2 regions of the Phycicoccus sp. Soil803 genome follow, and region 2 is predicted to be linked to the other one. Evidence: riboswitches for the same ligand, from Rfam matches in the RefSeq annotation. Region 2 holds a riboswitch; the other holds the start of a gene.
What was found. Region 2 has a riboswitch for thiamine pyrophosphate ahead of thiE (thiamine phosphate synthase). Riboswitches for the same ligand answer to the same signal wherever they lie in the genome.

Region 1 (9,886 bases), 1.2 Mb from region 2:
GCCGACACCGCTACGCGCCGGCCGCCGAGGCCCCCGCCTTGCTGGCCGCCGGGTGGGTGCGGGTCCGCACTGCCTTCCACGCGCCCCTGATCGAGCCGTCGACCGCGCCCCCCGCCGATCCGGTCTTCACCTTCGCCGTGATGCCCGACACCCAGAACGAGGTGAACAGCACGGACATCCGCTTCCCGAAGCGGGTGGACTGGCTGGTCACGAACCGTGCCCTCCTCGACCTCAGGTGGGTCCTGCACAGCGGCGACCTCCAGAACTGGGACACCCCGGCGCACGAACAGTTCGCGAACATGAGCAGGTGGATCGAGACCCTCGAGGCGAACGGCCTGCCCTTCCTCGCGGTGCCGGGCAACCACGACACCGCAGCGGTCTGTCCGGGCGGGTCGGCGTGCCCGAACGCGAACACCAACGTCACGGTGCGTGACACCAGGACCTGGAACGCGTACTACCCGCCCTACCGGTTCGGGCTGCAGGGCGTCTACGAGACCGGCAAGTCGGACAACGGCTGGCGCACCTTCTCGGCGGGCGGCGTGGGGTGGCTGGTGCTGGACCTCGAGCTCTGGCCGCGCACCGGGGTGATCGACTGGGCGAAGAACGTCGTGGCCACCCATCCCCACCACAACGTCATCGTCGTGACGCACTCCTTCCTCACGTCGAAGGGAGCCATCTCCGCGAGCAACGGTGGCTACGGTGCGACCGCCCCGACGACCCTGTGGGCGGCGCTCGACGACTTCCCCAACGTCGTGATGTTCTTCAGTGGGCACGTCGGCCAGGCCTTCAACACCTCGGCCACCGCGGTCGACGGCCACAAGGTGGCGATGTTCCTGCAGACCATGCACGCCCCGTACACCAACCCCGTGCGGCTCGTCACCGTCGACACCAGGGCCCGCACCATCCACACCTGGGTGCGGTCCAACGTCGACCGCTCCTACCCCGTCGGCCAGCAGGACGTCACCCGGGTCTACCCCTACACCGCGACCATCTCCCTCATGCGCTGGGTGCGCTGAGTCGCATCCGTCACCAGGCGTCACCGGGCGCTCCTCCGGACGGCGTATGCCGGGTGGTGACCACCCGGCATACGCTGGCGCGACGGGGCGGTGCAACTGAGGTGGGGTGACCGGGATGGGGCGAGCGGGGAGGGGGCGACGCGCGCTCGGGCTCGGCGCCCTGACCTGCGCCCTCGCCCTCATGACCGTCGGGTGCACGACTCCGGAGCCTCCGAGGAGCCCGGGCACCACGGCGACGGCCGCGCCCACCGGCACCGCTGCGGTGTCCGGCACGCCGGCACCCACGGCGGAGCCGCTCCCTCCGGTCGCCGACCCGGCCACGACCTTCTCGTTCGCCGTCATCCCGGACACCCAGCCCGAGGTGAAGGCCGACGACCCACGCACCGACAAGCGGGTCGCGTGGCTCCTCGCCCACCGTGAGCAGCTGAACCTCCAGTGGGTGCTGCACAGCGGTGACGTCCAGGACTGGGACACCCCGGACCACCAGCAGTGGGTGAGCATGAGCACCCGGTTCGCGGCCTTGGCGGCGGCCGGCCTCCCGTTCATCGCGGCGCCCGGCAACCACGACACAGCGGCCGTGTGCGAGGGCGGCTCGGCGTGCCCTGGGGCGGACACCGCGGTGACGGTGCGCGACACGACGCTCTGGAACAGGTACTACCCCCCGTCCTACTTCGGCTTCGAGGGACTGGCCGAGCCGGGCAAGTCCGACAACGGCTTCCGCACGTTCCGGGCCGGTGGTGACGACTGGCTCGTCCTCAGCCTCGAGATCTGGCCGCGGCAGCAGGTCGTCGACTGGGCCAGGGGCGTGGTCGCCGCACACCCGCACCACAATGTCATCGTGCTGACGCACATGTTCCTGGAGGGGGACGGGTCGATCTCCACGACCAACGGCGGCTACGGCGCGACCACCCCGACCCAGCTGTGGGATGCGCTCAAGGGCTACCCCAACGTCGTCATGACCTTCTCCGGTCACACGGGTCAGGTCTTCTCCGGCTCGGTGCCTGCCTCCGATGGCCACCGCGTGGCGATGTTCCTGCAGGCCATGCACGCCCCCGACACCAACCCGGTCCGCATCGTCACCGTGGACACCGCCGCCGGGACCATCACGACGCAGGTGCGGTCCAGCTTCGACCGCTCCAAACCCGTGGGACAGCAGGACGTCGAGGAGGTCTACCCCTACTCGACGACGATCACCGGGATGCGCTGGGTGCGTCCCTAGGCGGGTTCGGTGACGTCGGCGACCTGCGCGTCCAGGGCCCGGAGCACGTCGTCGGAGTGCGCGGTCGCGGCCACGCCGTGGGCCCCGGCGCCGATCGAGATCAGGCGCCCGGTGACGGTCGTGTCCGCGACGACCGGGAGCGCGGTGGTCGAGCCGAACGGTGTGATCGTGCCGCGCTCGTAGCCGGTCACCTCCTTGGCGACGGCCGCGTCCGGCATCGACATCCGGTTGACGCCCAGCAGCGCCCGCAGCTTGGGCCACGAGATCTCCCGGCCGCCCGGCACCAGGACGAACAGGAAGTCGTCCTCGGCGCGCCGCACCACCAGGGTCTTGATGATGTCCTGCGGCTCGACGCCCCGCGCTGCGGCCGCTTCCTCGAGGGAGCCGACCCGACCGTGACGGGTCAGGGTGTGCTCGATCCCGCTGGCGGCCAGGGCGGCCGCGGCCCGCGCCTCGCCCTCGGTCGGGATGCCGTCCCGGGTGGGGTCGGAGCCGGTGTCCTGGGTCATGTCGCCATGCTAGGTTCCCGGCGCAGGTTGCGTCTGCCGGGCACCGGTCTGGAATCCGAGACGCAATGCCCGGAGTCCTGCCGTGCGACGGCGGTCCCTGGTGTGGAATGGTCTCGGTGCCGGTTGAGCAGAGCGTCGAGTGGACCTCGCCGTCGGCGCGGCAGAGCTGAGAGGACACCGTGAGCTTCGAGTCGATGTGGTCTGACCTGCATCCGGTCGGACGCAGCGCCCAGAGCGGCGGCTACCGCCGGTTCGCGTGGACCCGCGAGGACCACGACCTGCGCGAGTGGTTCGCGGGGGAGTGCGCGGCGCGCGGGCTCGACCTCACCGAGGACCGGATGGGCAACCAGTGGGCGTGGTGGGGAGACCCTGACTCGGCCGCGGCCAAGGGGGACAAGGGCGTCGTCACGGGCTCCCACCTCGACAGCGTGCCGGACGGTGGCGCCTTCGACGGCCCGCTCGGGGTCGTCAGCGCCCTCGCGGCGGTGGACGCGTTGCAGGCCAACGGGTTCCAGCCCTCCAGGCCGATCGGTGTCGTCAACTTCGTCGACGAGGAAGGTGCCCGGTTCGGGGTCGCCTGCGCCGGCTCACGTGTCATCACCGGAGCCATGACCGCGCGCCGCGCGCGCAGCCTCACCGACGCCGACGGCACGACGATGGCCGACGCGCTCAAGGCGGCCGGGCGCGACCCGCACCAGATCGGTCGGGACGACGACGCGCTGCGGCGGATCGGCAGCTTCGTCGAGCTGCACGTCGAGCAGGGCCGTGGGCTCATCGACCTCGACCACCCCATCGCGGTCGGCAGCGACATCTGGCCGCACGGGCGGTGGCGGCTCGACTTCGCCGGCGAGGCCAACCACGCGGGCACGACCAGGCTCGAGGACCGGCACGACGCGATGCTCGGGTATGCCGCTGCGGTGCTCGCCGCCCGCGAGGCCGCCATCACCCACGGGTGCGTCGCCACCATCGGCAAGGTCGCGGTGACTCCTGGTGGCGTCAACGCGATCCCCAGCGCCGTGACCGGCTGGCTCGACGCCCGGGGCGCCAGCCCGCGCGCGGTCCGTCGCGCGGTCTCCGACATCACCGCGATGGTCGAGCAGTCGGGCGGCAAGATCACGCAGGAGTCCTGGACCCCGTCCACGCCGTTCGACACCTCGCTGAGCGCGCGGCTGGGCACCCGGCTCGGCGGCATACCGGTGCTCGGGACGGGGGCCGGGCACGACGCCGGCATCCTCGCGAACGCCGGCATCCCGACCGCCATGCTCTTCGTCCGCAACCCCACCGGCGTCTCGCACTCCCCGGAGGAGTTCGCCGAGACGTCCGACTGCCTCGAAGGGGTCGCGGCCCTCACCGCGGTGCTCGAGGACCTCGCCGGGGACGCAGCATGACGACCTACTGGGCGGAGCACGCCTGGCTGCCCACGGGACTGGCGACCGATGTGCGGTTCGACGTCGTCGACGGCGTCTTCGCGGGGGTGCACCGCCGCGCGAGGGCGGAGGCCGGTGACGTCCGCCTGCACGGGGTGGTCCTGCCCGGGCTGGCCAACGCGCACAGCCACGCCTTCCACCGCGCGCTGCGCGGCCGCACCCACGGCGACGGCGGCAACTTCTGGACCTGGCGCCAGCAGATGTATGCCGTCACGCGGCACCTCACGCCGGACACCTACCTCGCCCTCGCCCGGGCGGTCTTCGCCGAGATGGTGCTGTCCGGCACCACCGTGGTCGGGGAGTTCCACTACCTGCACCACGACCTGGCAGGGCGGCCCTACGCCGACCCCAACGCGATGGGGTCGGCAGTCATCGAGGCCGCCCGCGAGGCCGGCCTGCGGCTGACGCTGCTCGACACCTGCTACCTCGCCGGTGGCCTGTCTGGCGACGGGCACCTGCCCCTCGACGACGTGCAGCGGCGCTTCACCGACGGGGACGTCGACCGGTGGGCGGCCCGCGTCGCCGCGCTCAGCCCCGACGCGACCACCCGCATCGGGGCGGCGGTCCACTCGGTGCGCGCCGTGCCCCGCGACGACCTGCGCGCGATGGCCGAGGTCACCCGCGGTCGGATCGTGCACGCCCACGTGAGCGAGCAGCCGGCTGAGAACCTGGCCACCCAGATGTTCTACGGCGCCACCCCCACCGGGCTGCTCGACGAGGCGGGACTCCTGGGCGACCGGTTCAGCGCGGTCCACGCCACCCACCTGTCCGACCACGACATCCAGCTGCTCGGTCGGTCGTCGTCGACCGCGTGCTTCTGCCCCACGACCGAGCGCGACCTCGCGGACGGCATCGGCCCGGCCCGTGCGTTGGCGGAGGCCGGGGCCCGGCTGTCGCTCGGCTCCGACCAGCACGCCGTGATCGACCCGTTCGAGGAGGTCAGGGGGCTGGAGATGCACGAGCGACTGGCCAGCAACGAGCGCGGCCGCTTCACCCCCGACGAGCTGATGGCCGCCGCCTCGGTGGACGGCTACCGCAGCCTCGGGTGGCAGGACGCCGGGCTCATCGCCGACGGCGCCGCCGCCGACTTCGTCGTCGTGCGTACCGACACGGTCAACACCGCGGGTGCCAAGGCGGGCCAGATCCTCTACAGCGCAACCCGATCCGATGTCGACACCGTCGTCGTCGGCGGGCAGGTGGTGGTCGAGTCCGGCCGCCACCGGCTCGGTGACGTGGCGGCCATGCTCGGCAAGGCGCTGTCCGACGTCAGGGACCACCAGTGAGCAGCACCGTCGTCACCGGCATCGGCGAGCTCGTCACCTGCGACGGGACCACCCCCGACGGCCTGGGGCTGCGTCACGGTGCTGCAGTCGTCGTGGAGGACGACCGGATCGTCTGGGTCGGCTCGTCGTCGGAGGCGCCGGCGGCCGACCGCGCCGTCGACGTGGAGGGTCGCGCGGTACTGCCCGGCTTCGTCGACTCCCACGCGCACCTGGTGTTCGCCGGCGACCGCGGTGACGAGTTCGCCGCCCGCATGGCCGGCACGCCCTACGACGGGGGCGGGATCGGGGTCTCCGTCGCGGCGACCCGAGACGCCTCGGACGACGAGCTGCGGTCCCTCGTCGCTGCCCGCGTGGAGGAGATGCGCGCCCAGGGCACGACGACCGTCGAGATCAAGAGCGGCTACGGGCTGACCGTCCAGGACGAGGCGCGGGCGCTGCGCATCGCCCGCGAGTTCACCCCTGAGACCACGTTCCTCGGCGCCCACGTGGTGCCCCGCGAGTACGCGGGTGACCGCGCGGCATACCTGGAGCTGCTCACGGGGCCGATGCTGGAAGCAGCGGCTCCGCACGCGAGGTGGGTCGACGTCTTCTGCGAGCCGCACTCCGCGCACGCCTTCACCGAGGACGAGGCGCTGGCCGTCCTCGTCGCCGGACGGCACGCAGGGCTCGAGCTGCGCGTGCACGGCAACCAGCTCGGCCACGGACCCGGCGTGCGCCTCGCCGTCGAGCTGGGGGCGGCCAGCGTCGACCACTGCACCTACCTGTCCGACGCGGACGTCGAGGCACTCGCCGGAGCGGCGGACACGACGGTGGCGACCCTGCTGCCGGGGGTCGAGTTCTCGACCCGCTCGCCGTACCCGGACGCGGCGGCCCTGCTGCGGGCCGGGGTGTCGATCGCCCTCGCGACCGACTGCAACCCGGGCACCTGCTACTCGTCGTCGATGCCGTTCGTCATCGCGCTCGCCGTGCGCGAGATGGGCCTGACGCCGGGTCAGGCCGTGCTCGCGGCGACCGTCGGCTCGGCGAAGTCGTTGCGGCGCACCGACATCGGTCGCATCGAGGTCGGGGCGCGCGCTGACCTGACCGTGCTCGACGCGCCGTCGCACGTGCACCTGTCCTACCGCGCCGGGGTCCCGATCGCCCGGGCGCTCGACCTCTAGCGACGCGTCAGGCGTCGCCCTCCTGCATGGCCTTGGGGAGGTGGCCGGCCGACTTCTGGTAGTACTGGGCCGCCTTCCGGGTCACGATCACCTTGGCCGCCCCGACCGCGAGACCGGTCAGCGCCGCGAACGCGATGGCGTCCTTCCATGGCGTCCGCGGGTCGCGCGGGTCGACGACGGCGTCCCGGCCGGCCTTCTTCCAGACCGTGGTGACCACCTTGTTGGCGATGACGCCGGCGAGCACCGCCGACCCGGTCCCGAGCACTCGCCACACCAGTGGTCCCATGTCGCACCTCTCCCGTTCCGATCGCCTGCCGACCGCTGTCCCGGCCGCGGCAAACTGCTGCTGACCTGCGCCTCCACCCTGTCACATCGTGGAGTAGTCTTCGACGCGTAACGACAGGGGAGCGCGCAAGCGCTGAGAGTGCGGGAGACCGCAGACCCTCACACCTGATCCGGTTCGCACCGGCGTAGGGAGTCGAGATCTCAGACACCTGTCGGGCGAGTGCGCCACCACAGGTGCTCCTCTCCCGGCAGCTGTCTCCCCGAGGTATCCACCGGATCCCACGGGAGAAGAAAACATGAGCACCACCAACACCCCGGCCGCCTCGGCCGGCAGCACCTCGTCCACCTCCACCGAGCCACGTCGCGGGAGCATCCGCGCCAGCGGGCAGCTCTGGGGTTGGCGGACCGTCGACCTCCTGACGGTCTCCTTCCTCGGCGCCGCGTTCGGCGTCGCCTACTGGGCCTGGGGTCTGGCCTACACCGCACCGGCCGCGGGGCTCGAGGCCCTCTTCCCGCCGCTGCAGGGCATCACGGGCGCGCCCTGGTTGATGGCCGGGGTCGTGGGCGGCCTGGTCATCCGCCGCCCGGGCTCCGCCCTGCTCTGCGAGGTCGTGGCGGCCCTCGTCTCGATGCTTCCCGGCACCAAGTGGGGTTTCACCACCCTCGTCTCGGGGATCTTGCAGGGTCTCGGCGCGGAGATCGCCTTCCTGCTCCTCGGGTATGCCGCGTTCGGCCTCGGTGCCGCACTCCTCGCCGGCGCCCTCTCCGCACCGCTGGAAGCTCTCTACGAGTGGCAGACGTGGTGGACCGACTGGGACCTGGGCTACAAGCTCGCCTACGCCGGCATCCTCACCGTCGCGGGCGCGATCATCGCCGGTGGCCTCGGGTGGCTGCTGACGCGAGGGCTGGCCCGAGCTGGCGCCCTGGGCGCCTTCCCCGCAGGGCAGGAAGCCCGGGAGTCACACGCTGTCTGACCACCCCGGTCCCGGCGCCCCGTCGGGGCGCCGGGGTCAGCTCGAGGTCCGGGGACTGACCTGGCGGCCCTACGGCCGTCGCGACCCGGTCATCCCCGGACTCGACCTCGACACCCCGCCCGGCCAACGGGTCCTGCTCGTCGGCCCCAGCGGTTCGGGCAAGTCCACGCTGCTGCGAGCGCTGGCGGGCGTGCTCGAGGTCGCCGACTCGGGTGAGCGCGGCGGCACCGTGCTGCTCGACGGCGCCGTCCCGGGGACCCGGGCCGGCGATGTCGGTCTCGTCCTCCAGGAGCCCGGTGCGGGCATCGTCTCGGCGACCGTCGGACGGGACGTGGCCTTCGGCCTCGAGAACATCGGCATGCCGCGTGCGGACATGCCCGCGCGCGTCGCCGCTGCGCTGGGCGCGGTCGACCTCACGATGCCGCAGGACACCCCGACGTTCGCACTGTCCGGGGGTGAGCAGCAACGGCTCGCCCTCGCGGGAGCGCTCGCCCTCGAGCCTGCCGTCCTGTTGCTCGACGAACCCACCGCGATGCTCGACCCGGTGAACGCGGAGTCGGTCCGGCGCACGGTCGACGAGGTCACCAGGTCCCGCGGGCTGACGACGGTCGTCGTCGAGCACCGGCTCGGCCCGTGGCTCGACCTCGTCGACCGGCTGGTTGTCCTCGACCCCACGGGTCGGGTCGTGGCGGACGGCGAGCCTGCTTCGGTGCTCGCCCTGCACGGGGAGTCCCTTGCCGCCCAGGGCATCTGGGTGCCCGGGTTCCCCGATCCGCAACCACGCGGCATACCTGCTGGGGTGTTCGAGCCGTCGTCGACGGGCGCCAACGTGCTGACCCTCGACGCGGCAGACGTCACCATCAGAAGGTCGGTGCGGGCGCTCGACGGCTCGACCCGCACCACGGTCGCGGTGCAGGACCAGTGGTTCCAGGCCCGCGCCGGGCAGGTGCACGCGCTGGTGGGCCCCAGCGGTGCCGGCAAGTCGACCCTCCTGTTGGCGCTGGCCGGGCTGCTGCGTCGGCAGGGTGGGGAGGTGCGGCTACGGCCCGACCTGGCGGTCGACGGGCAGCGCGACCCACGCGAACTGGGCACGATCGACCTGGCCCGCCGGGTGGCCTGGGTGCCGCAGTGGGCCAGCTCCACCATCGTCAGCCACACCGTGCTCGACGAGGTGATGACCACGTCCCGGGCTGTGGGGCTGGTCGAGTCCGAGGCGCGGGTGCGGGCCCGGGCTCTGCTGGCGCACCTCGGTCTGTCTCATCTGGAGCAGGCCGACCCCCGACACCTCTCGGGCGGGGAGCAGCGTCGGCTGGCGGTCGCGTCCGCAGTGGTCCACCAGCCAGCCCTGGTCTGTGCCGACGAGGCCACCGTCGGTCAGGACCGGCTGACCTGGGCTGCCGTCATGGGCATTGTCGAGGGGTTGCGAGACACGGGGGCGGCGATCGTGCTGACCACGCACGACGACGCCGTGACCACGCGGGCGGACGCGGTCACGGTGATCGAGCGACCCGTTCAGCCGCCACCGGCACCGGTCCGCCGTCGCCCGCTGGTGGCCCGCGCGGGTCCGCTGTCGCTGTTGGCTGGCGCGAGCCTGGCGATCCCTGCGGGGGTCGTCTCGCCGCGGTGGTCCACCAGCCTGCTGGTCCTGTCCGTGCAGGCCGTGCTCGCGGTGATCGCGCTCTGGGCGCCGGGCCGGGGACCGGTCCCCACCGGTCGGCTGCGCGGCGTGCTCCTGCGGCTCGGTCCCGGGGTGCTCGGCGCCCTCTCGGTGGCGTGGTCCACCTGGCTGCTCGGAGGCCACGAGGGTGGCACCGCGTTCACGGCGGGGCTGCGGGTGCTGATCATCGTGCTGCCCTCGGCGGTGCTGATCCAGCACGTCGACGCCGACGCCCTCGGTGACCACCTGGGGCAACGGCTCCGTCTCCCGGCCCGCCCCGTCGTGGCCGTAGCGGCCGCGTTGCAGCGGGTGCACACCTTCGGGGAGATCTGGTCGGAGATCGCGCGGGCCCGCCG
Region 2 (9,886 bases):
CAGCATGCCGTCACGCGCCATGCTGAAGGCGTGGCGAACAGCTCCGGCCATGAACGCCGTCCCACCGAGCAGAGTGATGCAGGCGATCACGACGAGGTACACGTTGCTGCCCGCGTCGCCGAGCGCAGACGTCATAACGTCCGAGACGGGGGTGCCGTTGGTGTTGATCGTTGCGCGATCAGGAATGGCCGTGAGGATCGCCACGATGAACAGCAGGCCAGCCACGAACGTCACCGCCCAGGCTCCGAGGACGGCACGCGGCGCCTTGCGATGGGCGTCGACGGTTTCCTCGCCGAGAGTGCCGCCATTCTCGAATGAATAGATAACCCAGAGAGAGACGAAGATGCCACCGCCGAGGAAGTTCTTGAGCCATCCAGAACCATCGGCCGACGTGCCGAGGGTGTCGTTGATGATGCTCAAGGGTTGGTGGTTGGGCGCGAGGAGCATGACCAGCAGCGTGATGACGAAGAAGACGCCCATCTCGAGCGCGACACCGTACTTGTTGAGACGACCGAGGATCGTGATGCCGCCGGCATTGGCGAGGAACGCAACAGCAAGACACACGGCGGCCATGGCCACGACCTGGCCCTCAGTGCCTTCAATTCCAAGCAGGGGGACGATCGAGGCCGGTAGGACGAAGTAGTAGCCCGTGAGGGTGAAGATCACGCCGAAGAGGTAGATCCAGCCGACCCACCAGCCGACTCTTCGGCCTCCGAGGATGGCCGACCACTGATACACCGCTCCGGCATAGGGGTAGTGGGAGGCGAGCTCCGCCCAGAGCAGTGACAGGACGCCCCACGACAGGCCAACGATGATCCAGCCCCAGAGCATCGTTCCCCCGCTGACGCCAAGGGAAAATCCAAAGAGGCTGAAGAGGCCTGCTGCTGCACCGACACCGGAGTAGGTGATCGCCAGATTTCCGAAGGTGGTCAGTGTGCGAGCAAGGCTGCGGTGCCGCTGATCTTGGCCACCGGACTCAAGCGGGGCTGTCTCCGACATGTTCACTCCTTCAGGCGCGCATGGGTCTCTGTGTACGCGCCGTCGGCTTCGCTGCCTATGGCGTCGTGAGATGCGTAGAGATTAATGAACATTTGTTAATGGCGCAAGAGTCCTGTGAAGGTTTTGTTTTCGCTGCGGGGCACCCCTCGTCAAGCGCAGCCGGGGTGCCGATGCGGTCGCGACGACCGATAAGCGACGGGGCGCGCTGGAAATCTTTGAGCGCGACCCGGCGCTGTCACTGTGACGACCATGGCGGTCGTCGCCGTCGCGGAGGCCGCCTCGGCGGCATTCAAACAGCCGCCGACGACTGACCTGCCCCCGCCGGGTTCATCGCAGCGCCCTCGGCATCAACACCGACCCTTCGTCGGAATGAGACGCGCAATCGGGTGCATGGGGTGCTTGGAGTGCATGTGCGGGCTCGGGGTGCGATGGGGACACAGGCCGAACGGTCACATAGCAAGACACCCTGTCCAGCCTGTAGCGTTTTCGCAGGTCGGACAGGGTGCCAGTGACGTGGAGCTGAGGGGATTCGAACCCTGGCCTTCTCATTGCGGAGGCTTCCAATGGCCAACGCAATTGGATTCGCTGTGCTCCACAAGGCAATACCTCAGTGCATCTGATGCGCTCCGTCTCGTTGCGGGAGCACAACCGGGGCACAAGCCGAGAAGGCGCGACACGCGAGCCTGTCCTACAGGATGCGCGAGGGCTTCACAGACCGGCGACAGGTTGCGTCACGCGGCCTGAGTCGCCGAGATGAGCAGCGACCTTTTTAGGGACGGTGGCAGGTCAAGGATGCGAACCTTCGAAATGTCGCGATGGATCTACAGACCAACGCGTGCCCACCGCTCACCTGCTACCTACGCTCCCTAGCGAACTTCGCTGCGAATTCGCTACAGACCCTCGGCGACAACCGAACCCGGATCACGTCAGTCGGACACCACTACACGGATTCCCGTCGGGAATCTCATTGCAGGAACTTGGGGGCGCAAGTGAGGCACACGTAGAGCTTCCGAGGCAGCCAGCGAGCACCGCTTGCCCAGGATCCGGACCAGGGGCCGCACCCTCACGACCGTGTGGGCTAAGGTCGGACACGTCCTTCACGGGAGTCCGGTGCACCGGGCTGAGAGGGGGCTAACGCAGCCCCGACCGTCCAAACCTGATCCGGATCATGCCGGCGCAGGGAGTCGGGAGTCTGATGACCGCAACTTCGGTGCCCAATGCTCATCGCCATCGGCGGCCACCACTGGCCATACCGCGTCTCCATCTCATCACTGACACCCGAACGGGTCGCGACCCGCTGCCGGTGGTGCGTGCCGCCCTTGCGGCGAGCGACGCGTGTGGCCAGCGGATCGCCGTTCAGGTCCGGGCGAAGCAGGCCACCGAACGTGAGGTGGTGGACCTGACGCGGCGGGTGCTGTTGCTGGCCCGCCCCGCCGGCGCCCTGGTGCTCGTCAACGACCGTCTTGACCTTGCAATGGCGGCAAGCGCTGATGGGGTCCACCTCGGGGCGGACGACCTGCCGATCGAGGACGCCACAAGACTCTGCAGTCCCGGCATGGTGATCGGTGGAACCGCGCGACACCCGCAGGCCGCGGCCGACGCCGGTCGGGCCGGAGCGGCCTACCTCGGCGTCGGGCCGGTCTTCGCCACGGCGACGAAGAAGGGCCTCCCCACCCCGTTCGGGGTGGCGGGGCTGCGTACGGTCGCCTCCGGTTCACCCCTTCCCGTGATCGCCATCGGTGGCGTCAATGCCACGAACATCGCCGACCTCATGGGTGCCGGCGCCCACGGAGTTGCCGTCGTCACGGCGGTGTCCGACGAGGCCGACCCGCAGGCAGCCACCGCACGGCTGCTCGACGCCATGACCCCATGGGCTGGGAGACGCCGCGCATGAGCGCCCCGCGGCCCACCGTGTGTGTCTTGGGCGCTGGCGTCATCGGTCTGAGCATCGCGTGGCAGCTCGCCGAATCCGGTTGCCGCGTAACGCTTTTCGATCCGAACCCTGCCTGTGGCGCCACTCATGCGGCAGCCGGGATGCTGGCGCCGGTCAGCGAGAGCGGCTACGGCGAGACCGAGGTGCTCGGGCTCGGGCTGGAGTCGTTGCGCAGGTGGCCCAGGTTCGCCGCGGACCTGGAGCAGGCGGCAGAGCAACCGGTGGGGCTGCGCCGACACGGCACCATCCTGGTCGCCCACGACGCGGATGACGCCCGCGAGCTGAGCCGCTTCGCCGAGCTCACTGCGCGCCAAGGGCTCCCCACTGAGCTGCTGACCGGGCGGGCCGCACGCGCACTGGAGCCGGCCTTGTCGCCGAGGACGGTGGCAGGGCTGGAGGTGCCCGGGGACCACAGCGTCGACACCCGCGCGCTGACCCGCGCCCTGCTGGTCACCACGGCACGCGCTGGCGTTGTCCTGCACCGCAGCCCCGCAGTCCCAGTGGTGCGCGACGGGCGTGCGGTCGCGGTCACCCGCGCAGGGGACGGGTCACACCACCCCTGTGACGTCGTCGTCGTCGCGGCCGGTGCCGACTCGAGCCTTCTCCCGGGGCTGCCGCCAGGCACCGTGCCGCCGGTCCGCCCCGTCAAGGGCCAGATCCTGCGCCTGCGCGGCGCGGCAGGTCTGGTGCGACTCACCGTGCGCGCTCGAGTAGCGGGTGAGCAGGTCTACCTGGTTCCCCGGGCCGGCGGCGAGCTCGTCGTCGGCGCCACTACCGAGGACATCGGACCCGACACCCGAATCACCGTGGGCGGTGTGCACGACCTGCTGCGCGCAGCCACCACTGTTGTGCCCGAGGTCAGGGAGCTCGAACTGGCCGAAGCCTGCGCACGGCTGCGCCCGAGCAGCGCGGACAACCTTCCCCTGATCGGCGCGACATCGGTGTCGGGCTTGCTCGTGGCGACCGGGCACTACCGCGGCGGGATCCTGATGGCTCCCGCCACCGCGGCGGCCGTTGCCGACCTCGTGCACGGCCGCGCCTGCTCGCAGGCGGCGGCCGCCTGCTCCCCCGCCCGGTTCCTGCCCCGACCCGTCGCCCAGGAGGCCACCCGATGATGATCGTGCTCAACGGCAAGCCAGCCGCAACACCAGCCGAAAGCACGCTCGCCGACCTCGTCACGGCGATGCAGCTACCCGGGCGTGGCATCGCCCTCGCCCTCGACGGCGAGGTCGTCCACCGTCACGCCTGGCCCACCACGCACCTGACCGAGCAGTCCCGGGTCGAGGTCGTCACCGCGATGCAGGGAGGCTGAGGTGGCCAAGGTCCGATTCGGCGGTCCGCCGGACATCGCAGCAGACAACCGCAACGACCATCCTGACGACGACGTGCTGATCCTTGGTGGTGAACGCCTGGGCTCCCGGCTCCTACTCGGCACGGGAGGCGCCTCGAGCCTCAGTGCGCTCGAAGGCGCGATCCGGGCCTCGGGCACCGAACTCGTCACCGTGGCCATGCGACGCGTGCCGTCCACCGGCACGGGCGGCCTGCTCGACCTGCTGGACGCGTGCGGGGTCCGAGTCCTGCCCAACACCGCGGGCTGCTACACGGCACGGGACGCGGTGCTCACCGCGCACCTGGGCCGCGAGGCGCTCGAGACGTCATGGGTCAAGCTGGAGGTGATCGCCGACGACCGCACCCTCCTGCCCGATGCCGTCGAGCTCCTCGACGCCGCCGAACGGCTGGTCGCCGATGGATTCATCGTGCTGCCCTACACCACCGACGACCCGGTGCTGGCACGCCGACTGGCTGACGTGGGCTGCGCCGCAGTGATGCCCTTGGGGTCCCCGATCGGCAGTGGACTGGGCATCCGCAACCCGCACGCGATCGAGATGATCCGCGATGCCGTCGAGGTCCCGGTGGTCCTGGACGCCGGTGTCGGGACCGCATCGGACGCCGCCCTGGCGATGGAGCTGGGGTGCGACGCCGTGCTGGTGGCCAGCGCGGTGACCCGGGCCGAAAACCCGACGGCGATGGCGGCGGCGATGGGGCATGCGGTGCGCGGGGGTCGGCTGGCCAGGCTGGCCGGACGGATCCCGCGACGCTACCTGGCCCAGGCGTCGTCCTCCTTCGAGGGCCTGGTCGGGGGATGAGGCCCCCGACCGGTCGGGCGAGCGTCCCCGTGCCCCGCGTGCTGCTCCTCACCGACGGCCGCTCCATGCGCGACAGCCGCGCGCTGGCGGTCACCGTTGCAGCCGCGCTCGATGCCGGCATGGACGGAGTGGTGATCCGCGAACGTCAGCTCGCGCCGGGCCGCCGCCGGGCACTGGGTCAGCAGGTCCGCGCTGCGGCCCAGGCCGCCGGCTCCTCTGCAGCGCTGCTGTGGGCCGCGCCATTGCCCAACCAGCCGCGACTGGCCGGCGGGAGTCCAGGACCGGGCCCCGATGCGATGACAGCCGATCTGTTGGACGGGGTGCACCTGCGCGCCCGTGACCCCTTCCCGCACGGGGAGCGTCCGGCCCTCGTCGGCCGGTCCTGCCACGCCGAGGACGACCTGCGCCATGCCGCGAACGAGGGATGCGACTACGTCACGCTCTCACCCGTCGCCGCGAGCGGCTCCAAGCCCGGGTACGGACCCGCCCTCGGTGTCGACGGCGTGCGCGCCCTGCTTACACGCGCGGCATACCTCAACCCCGGTGCACCACGGGTGCTGGCCCTGGGCGGGGTCGAGCCCGGCGCAGCTCACCAGTGGCTCGAGGCCGGCGCCCACGGCGTCGCGGTCATGGGCACCGTCATGCGGGCGAACGACCCAGCAAACGTCGCAGCACGGCTCGTCGCCGAGGTGATCGGATGAGCACTCCGGCGGTGGCGCTCACGATCGCCGGCTCGGACAGCGGCGGCGGCGCCGGGATCCAGGCCGACCTGGCGACCTTCGCCGCCTTCGGGGTGCACGGCACGAGCGCAGTCACGGCGATCACCGTGCAGGACACGACCGCGGTGCACGCGGTGCACCCGACGCCCGCGGCGATTGTCGTGGCCCAGGTACGGGCGGTGCTCGCCGACCTGCCCGTCGCCGCCGTCAAGACCGGGATGCTCGGCGACGCTGGCACAGTGCGGGCGGTGGCTGAGCTCGCCGCGGCAGGTCTGCTGCCCCGCCTCGTGATCGACCCGGTGCTCGTCGCCACCAGCGGCGACCGGCTGACCAGCGATGCGGCCGCCAGCGTGCTGGCCCGCGAGCTGCTGCCCCACGCGCTCCTGGTCACGCCCAACACCGATGAGGCTGCAACGCTGTTAGGGACCACGCGAGCCGCCAGCAGCGCCGAGCAGCGGGCGCACGCACTCGCGCTGCTCGCCTTCGGCCCGACCGCGGTCGTCGTGACTGGCCGGGTCGACGGCGACCACCGGGTCGACGTCCTCGCGCATCGCGAGCAGACCGTCGAGCTGCGCGCCCGGTCGATTCCCACCGCGAACGACCACGGCACGGGCTGCACCTTCGCCGCAGCCGCGGCCGCTGCCCTGGCGCGTGGCGCGGACGTGCCCACCGCGGTCGAGCTGGCCCGCGACTTCGTCCGTGGCGCCCTGGTCGCGGCGGCGGGCTGGCGGATGGGGCGCGGGCCAGGTCCCGTCAGCCATCTTCTCCTCGGCCCGGCCACTGTCCCGATCACCCCAATCCCGATCCCCACCAACGTCCCAACACCCTGATTCCGATCATCACCGACCACCGGAGGAAACCATGAGCACCACCGCCCGCACCAAGATCTACGTCGAAGGCAGCCGCGCCGACCTGTCGGTGCCGTTCACCGAGATCGCGCTCTCGGACTCCACCGGCCCCGGCGGCCTGCCTGTGCCCAACCCGCCACACCGGCTCTACGACACCTCAGGCCCCGGCAGCGTCCCCGAGGAGGGCCTCCCGCCGCTGCGAGCGAACTGGGTGGCCGCCCGGGGTGACGTCCAGGAGTACACCGGGCGCCAACGCACCCTCGCTGACGACGGTCGCGGAGCCGTCCGGCGCGGAGCTGCATCAGCCGAGTGGCGAGGCGAACGCCAGCCCACCCTGCGCGCCAAGCCTGACCGCAAGGTGACGCAGATGCACTACGCCCGGCAGGGCACGGTGACGCCCGAGATGGAGTTCGTCGCCCTGCGCGAGAACTGCGACGTCGAGCTGGTCCGCACCGAGGTGGCCGCCGGCCGGGCCATCATCCCCGCCAACGTCAACCACCCCGAGAGCGAACCGATGGTCATCGGCCGCGCCTTCCTGGTGAAGGTCAACGCCAACATCGGCAACTCGGCCGTGACCAGCTCCATCGCCGAAGAGGTCGACAAGCTCACCTGGGCTACCAAGTGGGGCGCCGACACCGTGATGGACCTGTCCACCGGCGAGGACATCCACACCACGCGGGAGTGGATCGTGCGCAACTCCCCCGTCCCGATCGGCACCGTCCCGATCTACCAGGCACTGGAGAAGGTCGACGGTGAGGCACACCAGCTGTCGTGGGAGGTGTTCCGCGACACCGTCATCGAACAAGCTGAGCAAGGCGTCGACTACATGACCATCCACGCCGGCGTGCTCCTGAGGTACGTGCCCATGACGGCACGGCGGATCACCGGCATCGTCAGCCGCGGCGGGGCCATCATGGCCGGGTGGTGCCTGGCCCACCACGAGGAGAACTTTCTCTACACCCACTTCGACGAGCTCTGCGAGATCTTCGCTCAGTACGACATCGCGTTCAGCCTGGGCGACGGCCTGCGCCCCGGATGCACCGCCGACGCCAACGACGACGCGCAACTGTCCGAGCTGCGCACCCTCGCCGAGCTGACGCAGCGCGCCTGGAAGCACGACGTGCAGGTGATGGTGGAGGGTCCCGGCCACGTGCCGCTCAACCTGGTCAAGGAGAACGTCGACCTGCAGCAGGAGTGGTGCCATGGCGCGCCGTTCTACACCCTCGGCCCGCTCGCCACCGACATCGCCCCCGGCTACGACCACATCACCTCCGCCATCGGAGCGTCGCACATCGCCTGGCACGGCACCGCCATGCTCTGCTACGTCACCCCGAAGGAGCACCTCGGCCTGCCCAACCGCGACGACGTCAAAACCGGTGTCATCACCTACAAGATCGCCGCCCACGCCGCCGACCTCGCCAAGGGCCACCCAGGGGCACGCGACTGGGACGACACCCTGTCCAAGGCGCGCTTCGAGTTCCGTTGGGAGGACCAGTTCAACCTCTCCCTCGACCCCGACACGGCCCGCGCCTTCCACGACGAGACCCTGCCCGCCGAGCCCGCCAAGACCGCCCACTTCTGCTCCATGTGCGGACCAAAATTCTGCTCCATGCGGATCAGCCAGGACGTGCGCCAGTACGCCGCCGAGCAAGGCCTTGACGGCCAGGACCCCATCGCCAAGGGTCTGGAGGACAAGTCCCGCGAGTTCGTCGAGCTCGGCGCCTCGGTCTACCTCACACCGTGAACAAAACGACCCGTTCGAGTTCGTACCCAGCGCAGCCAACGAACACGCGCGCCGGGCAACGCGCGCCTCGATCGCGCCGTCATCGTGGCGCGCCCACCGCCTGACCCTCTGTATGTGTTCAGCTGAGGTCGATCCCGGCTCGGCGAACCGTGAACGCACTTCTCCATGCCTACGCCACCGGACAGGACGAGACGGCCCGCGGACGAATCCAGTCGGCAGCCCGGAGGTTCAGTGAACGCCGCATCCAGGACAGGACCGCAGGGCCAAATTCCTCACCAGTTCCGCAGCGACACACGTAGAAGGCCCCTCGCCCGCTAGCTGACCCGCTCATTGCGAATGCGGCCAAGGGCCGATGTACGGAATGGGGGCGTGCTCAAGCCAGGACTAGTGGGCGGCTGCAGTGCGGGGCCACGCCCGGGGGCACAACCGGGGCACAAGCCAGTAGTTTCAGGTGCCGGCGAAGGTTGAGGCACGAGCGGAAGCACGGGGCTCCCGAGGCCCTCTGGCCTGCGCATGCGTCCATGACGAAAGATCGGAAGTTCGGTGGTTGGACCCGCCCTTGGCCACCAGCCAAGCCGCCGGGCGGAGTCGTTCCTCAAGGGCCTTGCGGGGGGAACCACGCCGCACGAATCCACAGCTCGGCCCGGCCTGCTGCCCGGAGCCAACCACTACGTGACGAAGCCGTTCAGGAGCGCTCACATCACCGCCCTCGTCGCGCATCATCTCGTCGGGCGCCCCCTCTTGCCGCCGCCGCGTGATCACTTCCCGACCTTGCGGACTGAGAACCCAAGGTTTACCACGGGGACGTCCGGCAGACCCTTGTTCGACCATCCGCCTGACTTGAAGGGGCCCTTTCGTGCGAAGTTGTCATGCCACGCGGCGAGGCCCGACCGAGCCTCGCTCGATGAGTTTGATCGGAAACCGCCGATTTGCGACCGCACCGCCTCCTCCCGCGATGCGTGACAGCAGCAAGCGACAGGCCGCCACCCCGATCTCGTAGGTCGGCTGGGCGACAACGGTCAGCCCCGGACTCACAACGTCCGCCCACTCGGCGTCGTCGAAGCCGAGCAAAGACACATCCTCCGGGCATCGAACCTTCGCTCGCGACAGGGCGCGCAATGCCCCCAACGACTGCGTCGCGTCGAACGCGAGGATCGCTGTTGGACGGTCCTTCAGCGCCAACAGCCGGGCCGTCTCCGCCTCGCCGTCCTCACGTCGAGGACCGCCCGAGGAGATCAGTTCCGGCCGGATCGTGACTCCTGCCGCCACCATCGCATCACCGAACCCAGCCGCGCGAGCGCCGACCATGGTGGCCGACGCCCGCTCAACGCCACCAACGTCGGGTCGCAGTATCCGTTCCAACATCGCGTGCGTCCCACCCGTCACGATTGCGATGTCTCGGTGGCCGCGGGCCAGCAGATGTTCAGTAGCGACCCGTGCAGCCTTCCGGTCGTCGATGCCGACCGAGTCGGTCCGCAGACCTGCCATGCTCCGGT

Region 1: another riboswitch for thiamine pyrophosphate. It lies ahead of ASG95_RS01945 (ECF transporter S component); the one in region 2 lies ahead of thiE (thiamine phosphate synthase).

Annotation. Positions count from the first base shown of each region.
Region 1 covers NZ_LMST01000001.1:411,575-421,460, forward strand. The annotation lists gene ASG95_RS01910 (metallophosphoesterase) at 1-1,016, shown strand, start outside; gene ASG95_RS01915 (metallophosphoesterase) at 1,132-2,235, shown strand; gene ASG95_RS01920 (aminoacyl-tRNA deacylase) at 2,232-2,744, opposite strand; gene ASG95_RS01925 (allantoate amidohydrolase) at 2,924-4,132, shown strand; gene ASG95_RS01930 (formimidoylglutamate deiminase) at 4,129-5,454, shown strand; gene hutI (imidazolonepropionase) at 5,451-6,614, shown strand; gene ASG95_RS01940 (DUF4235 domain-containing protein) at 6,622-6,900, opposite strand; TPP riboswitch at 7,006-7,108, shown strand; gene ASG95_RS01945 (ECF transporter S component) at 7,196-7,873, shown strand; gene ASG95_RS01950 (ATP-binding cassette domain-containing protein) at 7,965-9,886, shown strand, end outside.
Region 2 covers NZ_LMST01000001.1:1,642,240-1,652,125, reverse strand. The annotation lists gene ASG95_RS07555 (APC family permease) at 1-999, opposite strand, end outside; TPP riboswitch at 2,089-2,199, shown strand; gene thiE (thiamine phosphate synthase) at 2,168-2,893, shown strand; gene thiO (glycine oxidase ThiO) at 2,869-4,047, shown strand; gene thiS (sulfur carrier protein ThiS) at 4,044-4,244, shown strand; gene ASG95_RS07535 (thiazole synthase) at 4,279-5,079, shown strand; gene ASG95_RS07530 (thiamine phosphate synthase) at 5,076-5,780, shown strand; gene thiD (bifunctional hydroxymethylpyrimidine kinase/phosphomethylpyrimidine kinase) at 5,777-6,628, shown strand; gene thiC (phosphomethylpyrimidine synthase ThiC) at 6,660-8,390, shown strand; gene ASG95_RS07515 (LacI family DNA-binding transcriptional regulator) at 9,258-9,886, opposite strand, start outside.